One region of the Arthrobacter sp. BC5 genome, then DNA from elsewhere that is predicted to be linked to it. Evidence: predicted binding sites of a transcription regulator. Region 1 holds the regulator's gene; the other holds the start of a gene.
The links. The regulator HrcA, encoded in region 1, represses chaperone genes, less so after heat shock. The targets are predictions, from matches to a motif close to TTNGCACTCGNNNNNNNCGAGTGCNAA.

Region 1 (5,643 bases):
TGCAGTCCGACCCCGGGGAACGAGTCCTCGATCAGGCGGAGGGCCTCGTCGTTGGAACCCAGTGCCTGCACCATCTGCGCCGTCGATCCGAAGACGAACGTCCTGGTGTCCAGTCCTGCCGCATTGATGCCTGTCGAAGATTCGCTCATAGATCGGCCGTCCGGCCTCTGATCGCCCCTCAGTGGAGTAGTCGTCCTGATGATGTGCTGCTGGAGTCGCAGAAATGCCAATGCTACGCCATCCCTCTTTTGTCAACAGGAGCGGAGCGGCCTTGATTCCCGCCTCCGTGCTTTTCCCGTCGAAGGATCGAGCAGCACTCGGGTTTCATCGCGAATCGGCAACGGTCTCGTATCGATCGGGTTTCAGTCCCCCCGAGCGCACCTTTTCCTGCGCCCGCGCCATCCTCCCTGTGCCAAGCTGAAGCAGGTCCGGTGGGCCCGGCAGCCGCCCTGCGGTGCGCGTTCCGGCCGACGCCCTCCTGTCGGCGCTCGTGCCGGACCGCGACGCATTCCACGAATCGATCCGCGCACCGGCGCGCCTGACGGAAGGGGGCCGGCATGAACGAGCAGGACCCCCTGAAGAGGAGCCGCCTGGGCTTGCGCGGCATGCTCCTGGCCTCCGGCACGGTGCTCGTGGCCAGCAGCGTGTTCCTCGCCCCGAATGTCGGCCTGCTGCAGGGCAGCGCCCCCACGACCGCCCTGCCCGAACCGCTCCCGGCGTCGGAGGGCGCTGAGTCCGCGCCCGCCGACGCCACCATCCAGGCCCAGGGGGCGGCAGCGGGCCCTGCCGAGCCGCTCCTGCCGGTCTACTGGCTCGGCGACGTCGATGGGGGCGACAGGCTGTTCCGGGAATTCCTGGCGGCGCCCGACGAGACCACCGGCGACCCCATCGCCGATGCGGTGCAGCTCATGACATCGGGGCGGCCGCTGGATCCCGACTACCGCTCGCCCTGGCGGAAGGCATCGAGCGTACGGTCCTCGATCTCGACGAAGAACGTGATCACCCTCGACATCTCCTCCGACGCCTTCTCGGAGAAGCTCGGCCCGGACGACGCGCGCCTCGCCCTCCAGCAGCTCGTCTACACCGCGACGGCTGCGGCGTCGAACGCCGGCCTGATCCAGGGCGGCGAAGCGAGTTCGATCGTCGTGCTCGTGGACGGAGCAGCGGACTACCGGGCCTTCGACTCCGTCGACCTCGGCGGCGAATGGACCCGCGACACGTCCGCTCTCGCTCCTGTATGGATCATCGACCCCCAGGAGGGGGTCGAGGCGGAATCCGCCGCGCTGACCATCCGCGGGCTCGGACCGGCCTCGGAGGACACGGTCTCGTGGCGGATCGACCGCAGCGCGGACGGCTCCGAGGGCGGCGACACCGCTCTCTTCAGGGACGGCACCGTGGACATCCTGCCCGAGGACGGCGCTCCCGGTGCCTATTCCTTCTCCGTGACGCTTCCCCCCGGACGGTACGGGATCACGGTGTCCGCCCCTACCGGCAGCGGTGAGGCCGAGGACTCGAAGACGGTCGTCGTGAGGTAGTCACCCCGCGGCAGGGCAACCCGCTCCGGCGGCCTACCAGCGCCCGAGCAGGTGGTTCAGCAGGACCAGGGCCGCCGGGCCCGCCGAGGACGACCGCAGCACGTGGGGTCCGAGCCGGGCCGCACGAGCACCGACGGCCAGCAGCTTCTCGAGCTCCGCCTCGCTGATCCCACCTTCGGGCCCGACGACGACGGCGGTGGACGACGGGGCGTCGAGCGAACCGGCGGCACGGAGCGCCGACACCTGGTCGGCCAGGGACGACCCGGCGTCCTCGTGCAGGACGACGACGCGGTCAACGGACGCAGCTGCCCAGGCGGCCAGCCGCGAGGTGTCCATGACGGCATGGACCTCGGGCACGAAAGACCGTCGGGACTGCTTCGAGGCAGCACCCACGAGGGACACCCACTTCTGCCGACCCTTCTCCGCCCTGTCGCCGCGCCATCGGACGATGCTCCGTTCGGCGTGCCATGGCACGACGGCGTCGACGCCGAGCTCGGTCGCCGACTCCACGGCCTGCTCGTCGCGACCGCCCTTCGCCAGGGCCTGGACGAGCAGGAGCGTGTGGCGTGGTGCCGGCTCCTGGCCGGCCGTCTCCACCCGGACGTCCACGGTGCCCGCCCCCACCGCGGAGATCATCCCGCCGATCCGGTAGCCGGCTCCGTCGGAGACGTCGATGCGTTCCCCCGCGGCGAGGCGGCGCACGGTCGCCGCGTGGCGACCCTCGTCCCCGCCGAGGACGAAGACGCTACCCGGGGACGCGGCACGGACGGCCTCACCGGGCCCGAAGAAGAGGGGGCGCGTCATGCTCAGCGGTTCCCGAGGCGCTCCCGCAGGCGTGCGAACACGCCGGAACCGCTGCTGGCCAGCTGGCCGTCCGTGTATTCCTCGTTCCGCAGCTCCGCGAGCCTGCGCAGGAGCTCCTCCTGCTGCTGGTCGACGTTGCGGGGCGTCTCCACGTTGAGGTGGACCCGCAGGTCTCCCCTGCCCTGGTTCCTGAGGTGCGTGACGCCCAGCCCGCGGAGGGTCAGGATCTCGCCGGACTGCGTGCCCGGCTTGATGACCAGCTCCTGGTCGCCGTCGTACGTGTCCAGGTGCACGCTGGTGCCCAGCGCGGCCGCCGTCATCGGGACGCTCAGCGTCACGTGCAGGTCGTCGCCGTTGCGCAGGAAGGTCGAATCGGTGGCGACGCGGATCTCGACGTAGAGATCACCCTGGGGTCCGCCCGCGATGCCGGCCTCGCCCTGGCCTGCCAGCTGGATGCGCGTGCCGGTGTTGACGCCGGCGGGGACCTTGATGGTCAGCGTGCGCCGGGCGCGGATACGTCCCTCGCCGCTGCACTCGTGGCACGGGCTGGGGATGACGGTGCCGTACCCCTGGCAGGTGCCGCAGGGCGCGCTCGTCATGACCTGGCCGAGGATCGAACGCACGGCGCGCTGGACCTGTCCCGAACCGCCGCAGATGTCGCAGGTGCGGGGCGAGGTGCCGGGCTGGCAGCACGTCCCGTCGCAGGTGGGGCACACCTCCGCGGTGTCCACCTCGATCTTCTTGTTCGTGCCGAAGACGGCGTCCTTCAGGTCGATGCGCACATTGATGAGCGCATCCTGCCCGCGGCGCGTCCGAGAAGGAGCGCCCGGCTGGCCGCCTCCGCCGAAGAAGGTCTCGAAGATGTCCTGGAACGCGAAGCCGGAACCCGAGTAGCCCGATCCGTAACCGTTGTCGGTCCCGTTCTCATTGCCGGTCGTGTCGTAGACGCGCCGCTTCTGGGGATCCGACAGGACCTCGTAGGCGTGGCTGACGCGCTTGAACTCCTCCGACGCGTCGTCACCCGGGTTCACGTCCGGGTGGAGCTTCCGGGCGAGCTTCCGGTACGCCTTCTTGATTTCCTCCCCGGTCGCGCCCTGCGCCAGACCGAGGACCTCATAGTGATTACTCACTCGTGCACATCACTTCCTGTTGGAGACTTCTGTCTTCTGCCCGCCGGCGGTGCCGGCGGGCAATACTGCGGGCTGCCGTAGCCGGGCTACTCCTCGAGGATCCTCGAGAGGTAGCGGGCGACGGCGCGAACCGCGGCCATCGTGGTCGGGTAGTCCATGCGGGTGGGACCGAGGATCCCGAGCTTCGCGCCGGCATCCGGACCGTAGCCGGTCGCCACGACGGAGGCGCCCGAGAGACCTCCGTAGGGGTTCTCGCTCCCGATCCTCACCGAGATGCCCCGCGCGTCGTACTCCATCTCGGACAGCAGCCTCAGCATGACCACCTGCTCCTCGAGCGCCTCGAGGACGGGACCGATGCTCAGCGGGAAATCACCCGTGGACCTCGCGAGGTTGGCCGTGCCGGCCAGCAGGATCCGGTCGTCCCGTCCGAGTCCGGCGAGCTGCTCCAGCGCCTTCACGATGGTACCCCCGTGCGCCCTCAGTGCAGGAGGCAACTGGGACTGCGCGATGCCGAGCTCGGCCGGCAGGGCCGACAGCTTGACGCCGGACACCGCAGAGAGGATGCGCTGCTTCAGTTCGGCGAGCTCCGCCTCCTGGAGGTCGCCATCGGTGCGCACGATGCGCTGCTGCACGGTGCCGTTGGTCGCGATCAGGACGACCAGGATCTGCTGGGGCGCGAGCAGCACGAATTCGATGTGCCGGACGGACGCACCACCGACGCGGGGGAACTGCACGACGGCGACCTGGTTGGTGAGCTGCGCGAGCAACCGGACGGTCCGGTCCATGACGTCGTCGAGGTCCTCGGCACCCTCCAGGAGGGTCTGTATGGCCTTCTTCTCGGGGGCCGAGAGCGGCTTCACCTCGGAGATGCGGTCGACGAAGAGGCGGTAGCCCTTGTCGGTGGGAATACGCCCCGAACTGGTGTGGGGGGCCGCGATGAGCCCCTCCTCCTCGAGGACGGCCATGTCGTTGCGGATCGTGGCGGAGGAGACGCCGAGCTGGTGGCGGTCGACCAGGGCCTTCGATCCGACGGGCTCCCGCGAATGGACATAGTCCTCGACGATGGCCCGGAGCACCTCCAGGCGTCGCGGTTCACTCATTCCTGTGCACCTCCGGATCTGTCCCGCACTCACGACCACGCTTCCAGGGCGGTCCCGGCCGGTTAGCACTCGACACACCCAAGTGCCAAGTCTAGTACGTTCGGAGCGATTGTTAGCATTGGGAACCCGGGCCGCGGCACACCGCCGGAGCCCTCGTGGGAAGGACGGGCCCGGCATGGACTACGGCTGGGGAGCACAGGATATTACGGCTCCGAAGCGGGTCGCCCTGCCCGACGTCCCCGTCGAGCAGGACATGGTCCTGGAGGACGTCCAGAGCGGCTTCGTCGGAGCGGTGGTCCGCGTCGAGAAGTCCGGCGGGCTCCACGTCATGGTGCTCGAGGACCGGCGCGGCAAGCACCGCACGTTCAGGCTCGGCCACGGATTCCTCCTCGACGGACAGCCCGTCCACGTCGTTGCGCCCGCCCTGCGCGCCGCTCCGGCGGCCACCCGGACGGCGTCGGGTTCGGTCCGGGTCGAAGGCGCCCGGGCGCGGACGGCGCGGGCCAGCAGGATCTGGGTCGAGGGCCAGCACGACGCCGAACTCGTCGAGAAGGTGTGGGGCGACGATCTCCGCCTCGAAGGCATCGTCGTCGAGCCGCTGCACGGCGTCGACGACCTGGAGGGGGCGGTGCGGGCGTTCGGTCCCGGGCCGCAGCGCAGGCTCGGGATCCTCGTGGACCACCTGCTGCCGGGGACCAAGGAGTCCCGGATAGCCCAGCAGGCGATGACCGTCCCCGGAGCCCGGAGCCACGTGCTGATCGTCGGGCACCCCTATGTGGACGTCTGGCAGGCGGTGAAACCGGCCGCACTCGGGCTCGACGCCTGGCCCGTGGTGCCGCGCCACCAGGACTGGAAGACGGGTATCCTCGCGGGGCTCGGATGGCCGCACTCCAACCAGGCGGCCGTGGCTCACGGCTGGAAGCGGATCCTCGCCGGAGTGAGCACCTACGCCGACCTCGAGCCCTCGCTGCTCGGGAGGGTCGAGGAAGTCATCGACTTCCTGACCGCTCCCCCGGGCACCGCCTGAGCCGTCCGCTCCTCGTCACCACGTATCCTTGGAGCACCTTCCGGGGA
Region 2 (5,643 bases), 1.6 Mb from region 1:
TCGCACTCAACCTGGCCGAGACCATGTTCCGGTACGGCGCGGGCGCCCTCGAGGTGGAGACCAGCATCATCGCGGTCACCGCAGCCTTCGGCCTCGACTCCATCGAGGTGGACATCACCAACCAGTCGGTGGTCATCAACTACTCCGCCAAGGACCAGACACCGACGACGGTCCTGCGCGTGGTCCGCTCCTGGACGAACAACTACGCGGGACTCACGGCCATCCACCAACTCGTCTCCGACATCGCGGACGGGGGCGTCTCGCGGACCGAGGCGGCACACCGCCTCGACGAGATCACCCACCGGCCCAAGCCCTTCCCGCGCTGGATGGTCACGGCGGCCTTCGGGATCTTCTCGGCGGCCATCGTTGCCTTCGTCGGAGGCTCCGCGCTGGGATCGCTCATCGGCTTCGTCAGCTGCATCCTGGTCGACCTGGTGAGCCGCAAGCTGGGCGAATGGCGTGTCCCCGAGTTCTTCTCCGTCGCCACGTCCGCGGCGCTCGTCACACTGATCGCGATGCTGCTCTGGTGGCTCCAGGTCCCGATCGCCCCGGCACTCGTGGTGGTGGGAGGGATCCTCCTGCTCCTGCCGACGGGGCGGCTCGTCTCCGCGACCCAGGACGCGATCAACGGCTTCCCGGTCACGGCCGCGGGGCGGTTCCTCTCCGCGGTGCTCGTCTTCGCGGCGCTCGTCGCAGGGATCGCCGTCGCGCTCGTCGCAGGGACGGCCCTCGGGATCCCCGAACTCGAGGTGCTCGAATCGGCGGGGAGCCAGTACCCGTGGCCGGTGGTCGCGGTGCTGGTGTTCGTCGCCGTCGCCATGATCTGCATCGCAGAGCAGACGGACGTGAAACTGGTGATCCCGACGTCACTCGTCGCCGTCGCAGGCTACCTGCTGCTCATCAGCGCGATGGCGGCGGGTGTCGGCTACCGGCTCGCCCCGGCCCTGGCGGCCATCCTGATCGGAGCCCTCTCGCGCGTCGTCGCCCTCCGGCTCGGCGCCCCGCAGCTCGTCGTCGCGGTACCCGCAGTGCTGTTCCTCTATCCCGGACTCACCATCTTCCGCTCGATGTACATGCTCACCATCGAATCCGAGGTGGTGTCCGGCGGCGCGCTCGGCCTCTTCAACGCCCTGACCGTCGTGCTGGCGATCGCCGCGGGCGTCGTGCTCGGAGACAACCTGGCGAGGCCGTTCACGAGGAAGCTCGGCTCCAACGAGCGGCAACGGAACCGCCGGCGGTAGCGCCTCAGCCGGCCCTGCCACCGGTGCACGACCAGTCGATCGGTTCGGCGCCCTGCTGTGCAAGGAGTTCGTTCGCGCGGCTGAAGGGGCGCGAACCGAAGAACCCGCGAGAGGCCGAGAGCGGACTGGGGTGGACGGATTCGACCGTGGGCGTCCGGCCGAGCAGCGGTTTGAGCCGGAGGGCGTCCTTGCCCCACAGGATGGCTACGAGCGGACCGCCCCGTGCCGCCAGCGCCCGGATGGCCGCGTCGGTGACCTGCTCCCAGCCGAGTCCGCGGTGCGAGGCGGCTTCGCCGGCGCGGACCGTCAGGACCCGGTTGAGCAGGAGGACGCCCTGCTCGGCCCAGCCGGAGAGGTCTCCCGTCACGGGCGGCGCGACGCCGGTATCGGAGGCCAGCTCGCGGTAGATGTTCGCGAGGCTGCGCGGGATGGGCCGCGTGGAAGGATCGACGGCGAAACTCAGGCCGACTGCGTGTCCGATCGTCGGGTACGGGTCCTGGCCCACGATGACCACCCGCACGCGCTCCAGCGGTGTGGTGAACGCCCGGAGGATGTGCGGCGCATCGGGCAGCACCCGCAGCCCCTCGTCGAGGTCCGCCGCGAGGGACGCGGCGAGCTGGTGGAGGACCGGCTGCACCGGCCTGAGCGCAGTCGCCCAGTCAGGAGGAACCATGTCCTCGATGCGGGCAGGAGCCGCGAAGGGAAACAGGGCCTCGTTCGGTGACTGCCGCCCGGCCGGACGCGGCTCTGCGGCGCCCGTCCTGCCCGTCCCGCCACTGCTGCTCATGCTGTCGGGTAGGTCGAAGAGCGTGCCGTCGTCGTGCATCATGCTTCCATTCTCGCGTGCGTCTCCGCGGCGGTCGCCCGAATGACAGGGGTGTAATTCCCCACTACCATGGGGTGACAGTTGTGCCAGCGGAAGGAAGGCGGTAGTGGACATGGCCGAACTCCAGCGGCATCCACAGGACGCTTCCTCCGGACAGGACGAGAAGCTGAGCCTGGGCGACCGCGAGCAGCGCATGCTCGCCCTCGAACGCGAGTGGTGGAAGTATTCCGGCGCGAAGGAGCAGGCGATCCGCGACCTGTTCAACATGTCCGCCACGCATTACTACCAGCTGCTCAACGCGCTCATCGACACGGAAGCCGCTCTGGCGCACGACCCCATGCTCGTCAAGCGGCTGCGGCGCCTGAGGTCCACCCGCCAGAAGGCACGCTCCGCCCGCCGGCTCGGCGCGGACATCTAGCACTGCCCGCCAGACCCGACGAGCGAAGGACCATCCTCACCCATGACTGACTACGCGCGGGACGAATTCGACAAGGTCCCGGAGTCTTCCGCGCGCCAGGGCGCCCACCGTGAGCGGCTCATCCCCGCACGGTCCAGCGGCCTCGGACTCAAGATCACGGTGGGCGTACTCGCCCTCCTGATCGGCCTCGGCGCCTACTTCCTCCTTCCCCGCCTGGGCATCGCCGGGGGAGGGGGCGAATCCGCTGTGGCGCCGTCGGACATCGCGTCGAGCGCCGCCCCGTCCCAGGACGAGCAGGCGTCACCAGCTTCGACCGCCACGTCCGAAGCAACGGATGAGGCAGGCGACGACGAGTCGGCGGGCCCGGACGCGACGTCGTCGACCGACCGGGCGGAGGCGCTCGACCGGACACAGACCGTCAACGTACTCAACGGCACCGGCGCCCCGGGCCTCGCGTCCGTGGCAGCAGGGCGGCTGGCCTCAGCCGGATGGTCGTCCGCGCTTCCGGGCAACTGGGCCGGGACCCCACTGGACGCCTCCGTGGTCTTCTACAACGGCGAGGCACAGCGCGCCGCTGCCGAGGCGGTGGCCGAGGACCTCGGCATCCCGAACCTCATCGACAGCCCCGACGTCTCCCAGGACATCTCGGTGGTCCTCGGGCCGGAGTTCCAATAACCGACGCCGTGCTGTCCTGGGGGTGAAGCATCCGCGTCCGGTGCGGGCGCCCGGCCGGCCCGCAGCCCGATCGCGGGTGGCTGCCCTCCCGGCACGGTCCGCGGGTGCTGCCGAACGGCTCCACCCGCTGCTGACCTCAATCCTTGAGCGGGATGCCCTGCGCGTCCTTCCGGAACGGCTCGGAGCCCACCAGGATCATGATGCCCTCGATGAGGCCCCAGATCCCGGCCGCGATGGCGCTGAGTCCGAAGGTGAAGACAGCCCCCACCGTGGACATCAGGATCTGGATGATCCCGATGGTGGTGAAGCCGAGGTAGAACCTGTGGATCCCCAGGGAACCGAGCAGGATTCCGAGGACGCCGGCGATCACCCGGGACTTCTGCGGTGCATACGGCTGGCCGAAAGGACCCTGGTTGTACCCGCCCTGGTTGTACCCGCCCTGGTTGTACCCGCCCTGGTGGTAGCCGGGCTGCTGGTACCCGCCCTGCTGGTACCCACCCTGCTGGTACCCACCCTGCTGGTACCCACCCTGCTGGTACCCACCCTGCTGGTACCCGCCCTGGTTGTAGCCGGGCTGCTGGTACCCGCCCTGCTGGTAACCACCCTGCTGGTACCCGCCCTGTGGGGCGGGGGTCGATCCAGCAGGGTCCTGGCCGTACCCGCTCTGCACCCGTCCGGTCCGGGGATCCTGTCCCGGCGCATACGGCTCCTGGGGCACCGGCGGCTGGTGCTCGTGCTGAACCGGCGCGTAAGGCAGGTCCGACGCCGGATGCGCCTGAGCGGCTTCCCCGCCGAGGCCCGGGCTGCCGGGAGTCCCGGGAGGGCCATCGCCGGTGCCGTGATGGTCGGACGCGGTATCGCGATCGTGGGACCCGATGCCGGAGGCACCTTCCCCGCTGCCCTGCTCGTCGGAGTCCCCGTTACCAGGACCGGTTGCTGACGTGGACACTGTGCCTCCCTCGGCTCGTTGTCCGCCAAACCTATGCCCTCCGAGGAATCTGCGCTACGCCGGTCCGCGGGTCCTGCACGACCACGTCGTTCACGAGCCGGAGGGTCCCGGGCAGGTTGCACTCGCGAGGTGTGAGTGCTAATTATTGAGTTAGCACTCACGCGCGCAGACTGCTAAAGCTGCGCGCGGTGGGTGAAGCAGGCAAACCTCTGTGGTGGGGGTGGAGCTCGGGACGTGAAAGAGATCGTCCAGGCCCTGCCCGGCCGTCGCGGGCACCACACGCAGGCAAGCATTGATGTGCTGAAATGCAACCGTCCCGAAAGGACCTAAGCCGTTATGGCCAAGATCATTTCTTTTGATGAAGAGGCCCGCCGCGGCCTCGAGCGGGGTCTCAATATCCTCGCTGACGCCGTCAAGGTGACGCTCGGCCCCCGTGGCCGCAACGTCGTGCTCGAGAAGAAGTGGGGCGCACCCACCATCACGAACGACGGCGTGTCCATCGCCAAGGAGATCGAACTCGACGACCCGTTCGAGAAGATCGGCGCCGAGCTCGTCAAGGAAGTTGCCAAGAAGACGGACGACGTCGCGGGCGACGGAACAACCACCGCCACCGTGCTCGCCCAGGCCCTCGTCAAGGAAGGCCTGCGCAACGTCGCGGCCGGCGCTGACCCCCTGAGCCTCAAGCGCGGCATCGAGAAGGCCGTCAAGGCCGTCACCGATGAGCTGCTCGCGTCGGCCAAGGAGATCGAGACCAAGGAGCAGATCGCTGCCACGGCATCCATCTCCGCGGGTGACAAGCAGATCGGTGACCTGATCGCCGAGGCCCTCGACAAGGTGGGCAAGGAAGGCGTCATCACCGTCGAGGAGTCCAACACCTTCGGCCTCGAGCTCGAGCTCACCGAGGGTATGCGCTTCGACAAGGGCTACATCTCGGGTTACTTCGTCACCGACGCCGAGCGCCAGGAGACGGTCCTCGAGGATCCCTACATCCTGATCGTCAACTCGAAGATCAGCAACGTGAAGGACCTCGTCGCCGTCCTCGAGAAGGTCATGCAGTCCGGCAAGCCGCTGCTGATCATCGCCGAAGACATCGAAGGCGAAGCCCTCGCGACCCTCGTGGTCAACAAGATCCGCGGCACCTTCAAGTCCGTCGCCGTCAAGGCTCCGGGCTTCGGTGACCGTCGCAAGGCCCAGCTCGCCGACATCGCCATCCTCACCGGTGGCCAGGTCATCGCCGAGGAGGTCGGCCTCAAGCTCGAGACCGCCACCCTCGACCTGCTCGGCACCGCGCGCAAGGTCGTCGTGACCAAGGACGAGACCACCATCGTCGAAGGAGCCGGCGACGCCGACGCCATCGCCGGTCGCGTGGCCCAGATCCGCGCCGAGATCGAGAACTCCGATTCGGACTACGACCGCGAGAAGCTGCAGGAGCGCCTGGCCAAGCTGGCCGGCGGTGTTGCAGTCATCAAGGCCGGTGCCGCTACGGAGGTCGAGCTCAAGGAGCGCAAGCACCGCATCGAGGACGCTGTCCGCA

Region 2: the regulator HrcA is predicted to act here: its motif matches at 4,260-4,286, upstream of groL (chaperonin GroEL).

The regions. Positions count from the first base shown of each region.
Region 1 is NZ_CM155273.1:2,790,664-2,796,306, reverse strand. It holds gene AC1MFI_RS13075 (PhoH family protein) at 1-149, opposite strand, end outside; gene AC1MFI_RS13070 (GerMN domain-containing protein) at 558-1,535, shown strand; gene AC1MFI_RS13065 (16S rRNA (uracil(1498)-N(3))-methyltransferase) at 1,569-2,339, opposite strand; gene dnaJ (molecular chaperone DnaJ) at 2,342-3,469, opposite strand; gene hrcA (heat-inducible transcriptional repressor HrcA) at 3,556-4,569, opposite strand; gene AC1MFI_RS13050 (DUF3097 family protein) at 4,745-5,596, shown strand.
Region 2 is NZ_CM155273.1:625,952-631,594, reverse strand. It holds gene AC1MFI_RS02730 (threonine/serine exporter family protein) at 1-1,241, shown strand, start outside; gene AC1MFI_RS02725 (uracil-DNA glycosylase) at 1,246-2,070, opposite strand; gene AC1MFI_RS02720 (DUF3263 domain-containing protein) at 2,180-2,485, shown strand; gene AC1MFI_RS02715 (LytR C-terminal domain-containing protein) at 2,528-3,160, shown strand; gene AC1MFI_RS02710 (TM2 domain-containing protein) at 3,297-4,109, opposite strand; gene groL (chaperonin GroEL) at 4,446-5,643, shown strand, end outside.